3 regions of the Acidihalobacter prosperus genome follow, and region 1 is predicted to be linked to each of the others. Evidence: predicted binding sites of a transcription regulator. Region 1 holds the regulator's gene; each other region holds the start of a gene.

Region 1 (3,273 bases):
AGCAAGGTATCGAAGACCTCGTGCGAGGAAACCTGCCCGCCTTGGGCCAGCAGCTCGCTCAGTGCTTCCAGCGCCCGTTTCTTGCTGTGGATGTCGGCACCGCTGAGGATGCGCTCGGTGGTGAGAAGTTCGCCTATCTGCATGGTTCAGGTGTCGCCCCGATGTTTTCAGGTGGCCGTGCGTTTGGTCGCTTCGGCCTTGTGGTGGTCCTTGGTTTTTTCCTTGTGCTTGATGACCTGCCGGTCGAGCTTGTCGACGAGTGCGTCGATGGCGGCGTACATGTCTTCGCTGACGGCGTCCGCGAAGAGCTGGTTGCCGCTGAGATTGAGGCTGGCTTCGGCTTTCTGGCGCAGTTTTTCTACGGAGAGGATCACGTGGACGTCAATCATGTTGTCGAAATGCCGCTCGAGGCGCTGGAATTTTTCGCTCACATAGCTGCGCAGGGCGTCGGTCAGCTCGATATGGTGCCCGGACAGATTGATTTGCATACGATACTCCTCGTTGAGGGCCATGTCTTATGTGCCCATGTGGGGGGCGGGGCCGTCATGGCTGGCGCCATCCCGCGGCCGCTTTCGCGGCCAGGGGCGGCATCCCCCGCCGCCTGATGTCGACGCTCGCACCCGACCGTGCTCCCTGGTCCGGCCGGCCCGCGGCAGGTGTTTCGCGGTGCGCAAGGTCGAGGATACGTGTGAAGTCGCCATAATCTGAGTCTAGTTGAGGCGCTTGCGATCGCTGGAGGACGGGATGTTCATGCCCTCGCGGTACTTGGCCACGGTGCGGCGCGCCACCTGGATGCCCTTTTCGCCGAGCAGGTCGGCGATCTTGCTGTCCGACAGGGGCTTGTCACCGGGTTCGCCCTCGATCAGCTTGCGGATCATCGCGCGTATGGCGACGGCCGAGCACTCGCCGCCGTCGGCCGTGCCGACATGGCTGGAGAAGAAGTACTTGAATTCGAAGATGCCGCGGGGGGTATACATGTATTTCTGGGTGGTGACGCGGGAGATGGTCGATTCGTGCATCTCGACCTGTTCGGCGATGTCGCGCAGCACCAGCGGTTTCATGGCCTCCTCGCCGTATTCCAGAAAGCCTCGCTGTTGCTCGACGATGGCGGTGGCGACGCGCAACAGGGTTTCGTTGCGGCTTTGCAGGCTCTTGATGAACCAGCGGGCCTCCTGCAGCTGATTCTTCATGTAGGTGTTGTCCACGCTGCTGTCCGCGCGCCGGACCATCGAGGCGTAGGTCGAATTCACGCGCAGGCGCGGCGCCACCTCCGAGTTGAGCTCCACGCGCCAGCGCTGCCCCTGTTTGCGCACGGTCACGTCGGGGACGATGTACTCGGGGCGGCTGTTGCTGATCTGCGCGCCAGGGCGGGGGTTGAGCGACTGGATCAGTGCGATGGTTTCCTGCAGCTCGGTCTCGTCCAGATCCAGGTGACGCATCAGTGCCTTGAAATCGTGGTTGCCGAGCAGGTCGATGTGCGATTGCACAAGATGCCGCGCCGATGCCAGCCGGGGGGTGTCCCTCGGCATCTCCGAGAGCTGTATGTCAAGGCACTCGGACAGGTTGCGCGCACCGCAGCCGGGCGGATCGAGCCGTTGTACGAGATGCAGTACGGCTTCGACGTCCTCGATCTCGAGTTCGGTCTGCAGTTGATCCGCGAGCGAGGCGCGGATGTTTTCCAGGTCTTCCTGAAGATAGCCGTCGTTGCCGATCGCGTCGATCAGGGTCATGGCGATCAGGCGGTCCTGCTCGTTCATGGTGGCGAGGTGGACCTGCCAGAGCAGATGGTCCGCAAGCGATTCGCCGTCTCCGCTCTGCGACTCATAGGGGTCGCGGTCGTCGCCTTCGGAGGGTGCGGAGCCGGCCGCGGAGGGCGGTTCGTAGATGTCGTCCCAGGCGCTGTCGACGGGCAGCTCGTCCGGAATCGTGTCCTGCGACGGACTGTCCTCGGCGCTGCTTTCGCGGGCTTCGCCGTTGATCGGTTCGCCGTCCGCGCCTTCGCCCCGGCCGCCGTCCTCGTCGATTTCGAGCATGGGGTTGGTCTCGAGCACTTCCTGGATGTGCGTCTGCAGCTCGAGCGTCGAGTACTGCAGCAGACGTATCGCCTGCTGCAGCTGGGGAGTCATCGCCAGGGATTGCCCCAGCCTGAGTTGAATGGATGGCTTGATCATCGCGCCTGATGTTTATCTTGAATCCGCGTTTAACGCAATGGTCATCATCGGTCTACGGGATGTTGTTAGAGTCGGAAGTCCTGCCCCAGATAGACCTCGCGGGCCTTCTGATTGTGCAGGATGTCTTCCGGCGCGCCTTCGGCGAGCACATGACCCTCGCTCAGGATATAGGCTCGCTGGCAGATGCCGAGGGTTTCACGCACATTGTGATCGGTAATCAAGACGCCAATGTCCCGGTCGCTCAGGTGTCGCACGATCCGCTGGATGTCGAGTACCGAAATGGGGTCGACGCCGGCGAAGGGTTCGTCGAGCAGGATGAAGGCCGGGTCGGCGGCCAGCGCGCGCGCAATCTCGACGCGTCGTCTCTCACCGCCCGAGAGGCTGAAGCCGCGACTGGCGCGGATATGCCCGATCTGCAATTCATCCAACAGACTTTCCAGGGTTTCATTCTGTGCCCTGGGGTCGAGATTGTCACGCAGTTCGAGTACGGCGCGGATGTTGGCTTCGACGCTGAGGCGGCGGAAAACCGAGGCTTCCTGCGGCAGATAGCCAACGCCCATGCGTGCGCGGGCGTGCATGGGGAAGCGGGTGATGTCCTGATCGTTGAGGTGTATCCGCCCCGAATCCGGCTGAATCAGACCGACGATGATGTAGAAGCAGGTGGTCTTGCCCGCGCCGTTGGGGCCGAGCAGGCCGACGATTTCGCCGCTGCCGACCTCGAGGGAAACGCCGCCGAGCACGTCGCGTCCGCGATAGCGCTTGGTCAGGCCACTGGCGCCGAGCACGCTCATGGCGCGGATTTTCCCGTCGTGCCCTGATCGGGCACCAGCGTGGCCTCGACGCGATGCCCAGGCGCACCGGCGGTGACGACGCCATTTTTCGTGTCGTAGACGATATGCGTGCTGCTGAAGGTGTTGCGCTCCTGGCTCAGTTCGGCCTGTCCCTGCAGTTGTATCTGCCGGCTGTCCGGCAGGTAGAGCATGTGCGCCGCGTGTCCCTTGACCGGTTTGCCCTTGGGGGTGACGTCGCTGAAGGTGGCCGGGTTGCCGTCCATGGTCAGGCGTTCGACCGGTCCCTTGGGCGGCGCCACCACGGTCAGTCG
Region 2 (3,273 bases), on a different contig from region 1:
CCACCTCCACCGGCGCCTCCGCCACTTCGCTGCGTAGCGCGCGCAGCCAGCGATCATCGACCTCCGAGCGATCGCTCTGGATACCCGCATCGAGCACGTCTCGAATCGGCTCGACCATGGAATACGGCATGGTCACGTGCAGGTCGCCGCCACCGCCCTCGAGTTCGATGTGAAAGGTCGAGACCACCACCACTTCGGTCGGGCTGACGATATTGGCGAATTGCGGATTGACCTCGGAATTGAGGTATTCGAAGAACAGGGGCATGACCGGCGCCCAGGCTTCCTTCATGTCCTTGTAGCTGAGGTCCAGCATCATCTTGACCACCCGCATTTCGGTCGGCGTGAAGTCGCGGCCCTCGATCTTGGCCCGGAAGCGCCCATCGCCGCCGAAGAAGTTATCGACGGAGATGAACACCAGTTGCGGGTCGATCACGAACAAGGCCGTCCCGCGCAGCGGGCGTATGCGCGTCAAATTGAGGCTGGTCGGCACGAACAGGCCGCGCAGATACTCGGAAAACTTGAGGATGCGGATACTCTTGACGCTGATCTCCGGCGCGAATCGCAGCATGTTGAACAAACTGATGCGGAAGTGGCGCGCAAAACGCTCGTTGATCATCTCCAGGGTCGGCATGCGTCCGCGGACGATGCGTTCCTGGCTGGTCAGGTCGTACTCGCGCGCGCCCTCATCCGCTCCTCCGTCCGGAGTGGTGTCGACACCGCCATTGTCGACGCCATGCAGCAGGGCGTCGATTTCCTCCTGGGACAGAACGTCATTCGTGGCCATGGCCGAGTGTCACTGCATCACGAAATTGGTGAAGTAAACCTGCTCGATCAAATGCTTGTCGCCCGAATCCTTAAGCACCGCATTGATGCTCGCGAGTACCTGCTTGCGTAGGGCCTCCTTGCCTTCCGGGGTACTGACCACCGCATATTTCTGTCCGCTCAGCAGGCTGATCAGGCGATTGCGAACCGCTGGCATGTTTTCCTTGACCGCGTCGATCGCCTTCTGGTCGCGTGCCATGACGTCGATCCCCAACTGCAGGAAGCGCACCGGCTGGTCCGGACCCAGATTGACGACCATCGCGGGTTCGATGGACAGATAGATCGCGGGCTTCTTCGGCGCCGGCGCCTCCGCTTGTGCTGTTTCGCCCTTGTGTGCCTTGCTCGAGAAGGCGCCGGTGAAAAACAACGTCGCCCCGATGCCCAAGCCCAGCACCAGCACCACGACAACCGAAACGATCACGATGAGCTTGACCTTGGATCCGCTCTTCGCCGGCTGTGCTTCCTCTGCCATCTTCAAATCTCCTGGTTCGATTAGCCTTGAATGCCGCGCGTGATCATCGGGTTCGCGACGCCTGCGCACAAACACAAGCAAACTCCGAGCCACACCCAATAATAGATTTATTAATCAAATAGATAAAAACGCACCACAGAGCCGGACAACTCCGAGCGCCAAAATACCGGCGGCCTGGCCCGTGCGGCTTGCCTGACGCCGCGCGGGCCGGACTGCCGCTAAATGCGGAACTGACCGATCAGCGACTGCAGCTGGGCCGCAAGACGGGCCAGTTCCTCGCTGGCGCTCGCGGTCTGTTCGGAACCGGCCGATGTCTGCTGGGTCACCTGGCTGATATTGTTGACGTTGCGGTCGATCTCGCTCGCCACCGATGACTGCTCCTCGGCCGCACTCGCGATCAGGGCATTCATGTCGTTGATCCGGGCCACCGAGCGCGTAATCGCATCCAGCGACTGATCCGCCGCCCGTGCCTGCCCGACGCCGGCGTGGGCCCGGTCGCGGCCGCTGTCCATGACCGTGACCGCATTTCGGGCACCCACCTGCAGGCGCTCGATCATGCCACGGATTTCCTCCGTCGAATCCTGCGTGCGCCTGGCCAGCGTGCGCACCTCGTCCGCCACCACCGCGAATCCACGGCCCTGCTCGCCCGCGCGCGCCGCCTCGATCGCCGCGTTCAGCGCCAACAGGTTGGTCTGCTCCGAGATTCCGCTGATCACCTCCAGCACGCGACCGATCTGCTCGCTGTCGCTTTCGAGCGCCTGTATGACCTGCGCCGCCTGCTCGACTTCCGTGGCCAACGCGTCTATCGCCCCGACCGTCTGTCCGACCACCTGACGGCCTTGCCGCGCCTCTCCATCGGCGGCCCGGGCCGCCTGTGCCGCCTCATTGGCATGCCGGGCCACTTCCTGCACCGTCGCCGACATCTGGTTCATCGCCGCCGCCACCTGGTCCGTTTCGCTCTGCTGCCGGCGGACATGCCCGCGCGTCTCGTCGCTGGTCGCCGAGAGCTCCTCCGCCGCCGCCGCCAGCTGCGCCGTCGAGCCCGACACCTGCCGGATAAGCTGCTGGATACGATCCACGAAGCGATTGAAGGCGCGCGCCAGCGCACCCACTTCATCCTCGCGATGTTCGTCGAGTCGCTGCGTCAGATCGCCCTCGCCCGCCGCAATCTCGGCCAGCCGTTCGGTCACCAGCCCCAGCGGGCGCGTTACCGACCGCCCGAGCCAGGCCACGAGCAGGAGGCCGATGACGAGTGCCGCCAGGGCCACCAGCCCGTATTGCAGCATCTGCGCCTGGAAGGCCTGTTCGAGGTCGACCAGATAGAGCCCCGAGCCGATCACCCAGCCCCAGGCGGGCACTGCCGTCACGTAGGCCACCTTGTCCACCGGCTGCGTATGCCCGGGCAACGGCCAGACGTAATGGATGAAACCGCTTCCCTTGCGCTGCACCAGATCGACGATATCGTCGTAGACCGGCTTGCCGTTGGCGTCCTTGAACCCGCTCAGATCGCGGCCGTCCAAGGCGGGCTTGATCGGATGCATCACCATCTGCGGCTGCATGTCGTTGATCCAGAAATAGCCGTATCGGCCATAGCGAAGACTCGCCACCGCCTTCATCGCCTCCTGCTTGGCCTGTGCTTCGCTCATCTCGCCAGACTGCACACGGTTGACGAACCCCTGCACGAGACTGGCCGCCGTCTGAACCTCGCGCTGAACCTGCCCCTCGCGCTCCGCCAGCATGTGGCGATCGGCATCCCAGAGACTCAGCGCCGTGGTCGCGACCAGCAAAAGCATGAAGGCCACGCCCAAGAAATAAAGCCGTCCCTGAATGGTGTTCATCCGCGCCCACAATCCCGGTGAGCCGTACTGCTGATACGCTGACATGATTTCCTCGTGGTTGTGTGATCTTGTCGTAGAGAGGGCGTATGGAACAATCGTCCGCGCCAAAGCGCGCGCAGCCGCCGCCCCATGTGGGGCGGC
Region 3 (3,273 bases), on a different contig from region 1:
CCACGTAACCCTGCTGGTCGACCTGCATGGCGCCGGCGCGGCTGTAGACCTGCGTGCCGTTGTTGCTGAAGATGAAAAATCCCTGGCCGTTGATCGCGGCATCGAGGGTGTTGCCCGTATTGTGCAGCGTGCCCTGGCTGAACTGCTGGGTCACCGCCTGCAGCTGCACGCCCGAACCCACGGCCTTGTTGCTGATGCCGTTGTAGGCCGTGGCGTAGATGTCGCCGAACTCCGCGCGCGAGGATTTGAAACCCGTGGTGCCGGCGTTGGCGATGTTGTTGGCGGTCACGTTGAGCGCCTCGGACGCCGCGTTCAAACCGGTCAGTGCCGTTCCGAAAGACATTGTGCGTTCTCCTTATCTAATGCGCCTTAACTGCCGGATCGCTCTAACTGATCTGCCGTACCTGGGAAAGGTCGACGCTGCCCATGCCGTCGCCCAGAGAAAGGGTGATCGGCCCCCCGTTCTGCGCCAGCGTGACGCTCGATACCTGCGCAGGGGACAGCACGTTGAGCCCCTGGTTCTGACCGTTGACCTGACCGACCGCCTTGACCTCGTAGGTCCCGGCCGGCATCGGCGTGCCCTGCATGTTGGTGCCGTCCCAGCTGAAATTTGCCAGACCCTGCGCCTGTGTGCCGAGATCGATCTGCTTGACCAGCTGGCCGCTGCGGTCATAAATCCCCACCGAAACCTGCGAGGCCGGCGAGCTGATGTCGACCGAACCCTGCAGCGAGCCGGTCGCCGGCAGCACCGCCATCGAGGACGGCGCCAGCACGGTCCGACCGACCAGACTGGCCGCCTGCAATGCCTGATTGGTCGACAGCGACTTCGACAGCGTGGCGAACGATGAGGACATGTTCTGGATACCGGACACGGTACTGAACTGCGCCAACTGGGCCAGCATGTTCTGACCGCTCATCGGCTGCGTGGGATCCTGGTTCTTGAGTTCGGCCACCATCAGGTTCAGGAACGCCTGCTGCCCCAGCTGGCCGGTGGATGAAGCCGTACCACTGGTCGCGGTGGTCGGGGAACTCGTGCTGCCGGTAATACCGAGCTGCGCGAGAATGCTGGGGTCGAAACTCGAATTGACGGCGCTTGTGCTCATGCTTCCACCTCGAAGGATTACTTGCCGAGCTGCTGCACGGTGCTGAGCAGCAGCTGCTGGGTTGTGGACAGGACGTTGACGTTGTTCTGGTAGCTGCGCGAGGCCGAGATCATATTGGCCATCTGCTCGACCGTATTGACATTGGTCGTGTAAACGTAGCCCTGCTTGTCGGCGAGCGGATTGCCCGGCGAATATTCACGTCGGACGGGCGCCTGGCTCTCCTGGATATCGGTCACGCGCACGCCCACTGCCGAACCGCCGCCCTGGGCATGGAACAGCGCGGTGGCGAAGACCGGCTGACGGGCGCGATAGGCCGCCTGCTCGCTGGAGGCGACGTCGTCGGCATTGGCGAGGTTGCTGGCCACGGTATTCAGTCGCACGCTCTGCGCGGCGAGGCCTGAACCGGCGATATTGAAAATACTGTACAGACTCATGATCAGGTCCCCATGATCGCCTTGCTGAGCCCCGAGAGACGTCCGCTCAGAATGGTCAGCGTGGCCTGGTAACGCAGCGCGTTCTCGCCGAACGCCGCCTGGTTGTACTGCAGGTTGACCGTATTGCCGTCCAGCGACGGCTGCAGCGGCACCTGATACAGCACAGGCGCAGGCCCTCCGGCGGCGGACGGCTCCATGTGCTCGGGGTTGGTGCGCATCAGCGGCAGCGCGCCACCCTGTCCGCCCTGCGCCGCCAGCGCCGCCTTGAAATCGATATCGCGGGCCTTGTAGCCAGGCGTATCGGCATTGGCGATGTTCGACGCGAGCAGTTGCGCCCGTTGCGCCTCGAGTTGCAACGCCTGCGGGAACACACCCAGTGCCTGATCGATCGAAAACGGCATTGCCAGCATCCTAAAGTTTCCACACAGTGGGTCGATAGCAATATGGATGCCAATCCAGAAAGCCAGTACCCATGCGGCTTTGCGGCTGCGGCAGCCGCTCAGGCGGCAAGCTTTCGCCGCTGTCGCGGCAAGCGACGTCGCCGCAGGCCACCCCGCATATCAAGCCGATAAAGCGTTTTGATCCATGGCCTGACGGGGGTTAGCATGTGCGGCCCAAGCCGGAGCGAACGAACGCCCATGCCCCAGGAACCCATTGAACAATGGATGCAACGCGTCGCCGATGCGATCCATCCGCTTGCCGAACAGGCGCAGGCGCATCGCTGGCTGTTGAGACAGAGTCTGTTCACCCATTTCCAGCGGCTCGTCACCCTCACCAGCCTGGGCGGCATCCAGGGCCCCATCCTTGACGTGGGCGCCGGCACCGGCGCACTGACCCTGGACCTGGCCTGGCAGACGGACGGCCAGACCCGCATCACGGCCGTCGACAACGACGCCGAAGCGCTGGCGCTGCTGGCGGCTCTGGCGAAGCGGCTCGGCGTGTCCATCGAAATGCTGGCAGGCGAAGCCTCGGCGCTGCCGGCCGAAACCGCGAGCCAGGCGATGACCGTCGCGCGTTACGTGTTCCAACACCTGCCCTCGCCACAATACGCGCTGGCTGAAATGCGCCGCGTGACCCGCCCCGGGGGACGCATCATGATCATCGACGTCGACGATGGGGTCGCGCTGGGCGAGCCGCCGGAAACGCCTGCGCTGGCGACGCTTCGCGAGGCCATCGGCGCGCTGCAGATCCGTCGCGGTGGCGATCGCCGCATCGGCCGGCGCCTGTACGGTCTGATGCGCGCCGCTGGCCTTGAGGCCATACAGGTCATCCTCATGCCCCGCGTCCGCCTCGGGCTGCAGCATGGGCGCAACGCCGAAATGGAGCAGCATCAGATCGAGCGCCTGCAGAGCGAACGCGCCGCGCTGCTCGATGCGGGCTTGATCACCGCCGAAGCATTCGAGGCCGCCGTGGATGCGCTTCGGCAAGACTTCGCGCAGGACCGGTTCGAACTCGACGCCGACTTCATTGCTATCGGCCAGGTGCCCCAGAACCCGTAAATTCTCTTTGCAAAACGCTGATTTGCGGCTCACAATCTACGCATTGTCGAGGGAGACGATACGCATGCGAGCCGTCCTGACAAGGGTGCTCATCATACTGATGCTCGCCGCTTCCGGCATGGCCTCCCAGGCCGCATCGGCCGATTCAGCGGCACGGTTCAGGGCAGCGCTCGACGCCCTGGCCTCCAATCGTATCGACCGTTTCGAGACGCTCGCGCATGACCTGCGCGGCAATCT

The links. Region 1 encodes sigma-54, which starts transcription at its own class of promoters, with help from an activator protein. Its sites were predicted from a motif close to TGGCANGNTNCNTGCTT; they were not measured.
Region 2: the regulator sigma-54 is predicted to act here: its motif matches at 1,370-1,386, upstream of THPRO_RS04395 (flagellar basal body-associated FliL family protein).
Region 3: the regulator sigma-54 is predicted to act here: its motif matches at 1,974-1,990, upstream of flgB (flagellar basal body rod protein FlgB).

What each region holds. Positions count from the first base shown of each region.
Region 1 covers NZ_JQSG02000003.1:108,864-112,136, reverse strand. The annotation lists gene ptsN (PTS IIA-like nitrogen regulatory protein PtsN) at 1-143, opposite strand, end outside; gene hpf (ribosome hibernation-promoting factor, HPF/YfiA family) at 168-488, opposite strand; gene THPRO_RS07260 (RNA polymerase factor sigma-54) at 711-2,171, opposite strand; gene lptB (LPS export ABC transporter ATP-binding protein) at 2,237-2,962, opposite strand; gene lptA (lipopolysaccharide transport periplasmic protein LptA) at 2,959-3,273, opposite strand, start outside.
Region 2 covers NZ_JQSG02000002.1:94,703-97,975, forward strand. The annotation lists gene fliM (flagellar motor switch protein FliM) at 1-784, opposite strand, end outside; gene THPRO_RS04395 (flagellar basal body-associated FliL family protein) at 794-1,294, opposite strand; gene THPRO_RS04400 (methyl-accepting chemotaxis protein) at 1,513-3,177, opposite strand.
Region 3 covers NZ_JQSG02000002.1:129,199-132,471, forward strand. The annotation lists gene flgE (flagellar hook protein FlgE) at 1-343, opposite strand, end outside; gene THPRO_RS04535 (flagellar hook assembly protein FlgD) at 387-1,103, opposite strand; gene flgC (flagellar basal body rod protein FlgC) at 1,121-1,537, opposite strand; gene flgB (flagellar basal body rod protein FlgB) at 1,540-1,938, opposite strand; gene THPRO_RS04550 (class I SAM-dependent methyltransferase) at 2,176-3,036, shown strand; gene THPRO_RS04555 (transglycosylase SLT domain-containing protein) at 3,101-3,273, shown strand, end outside.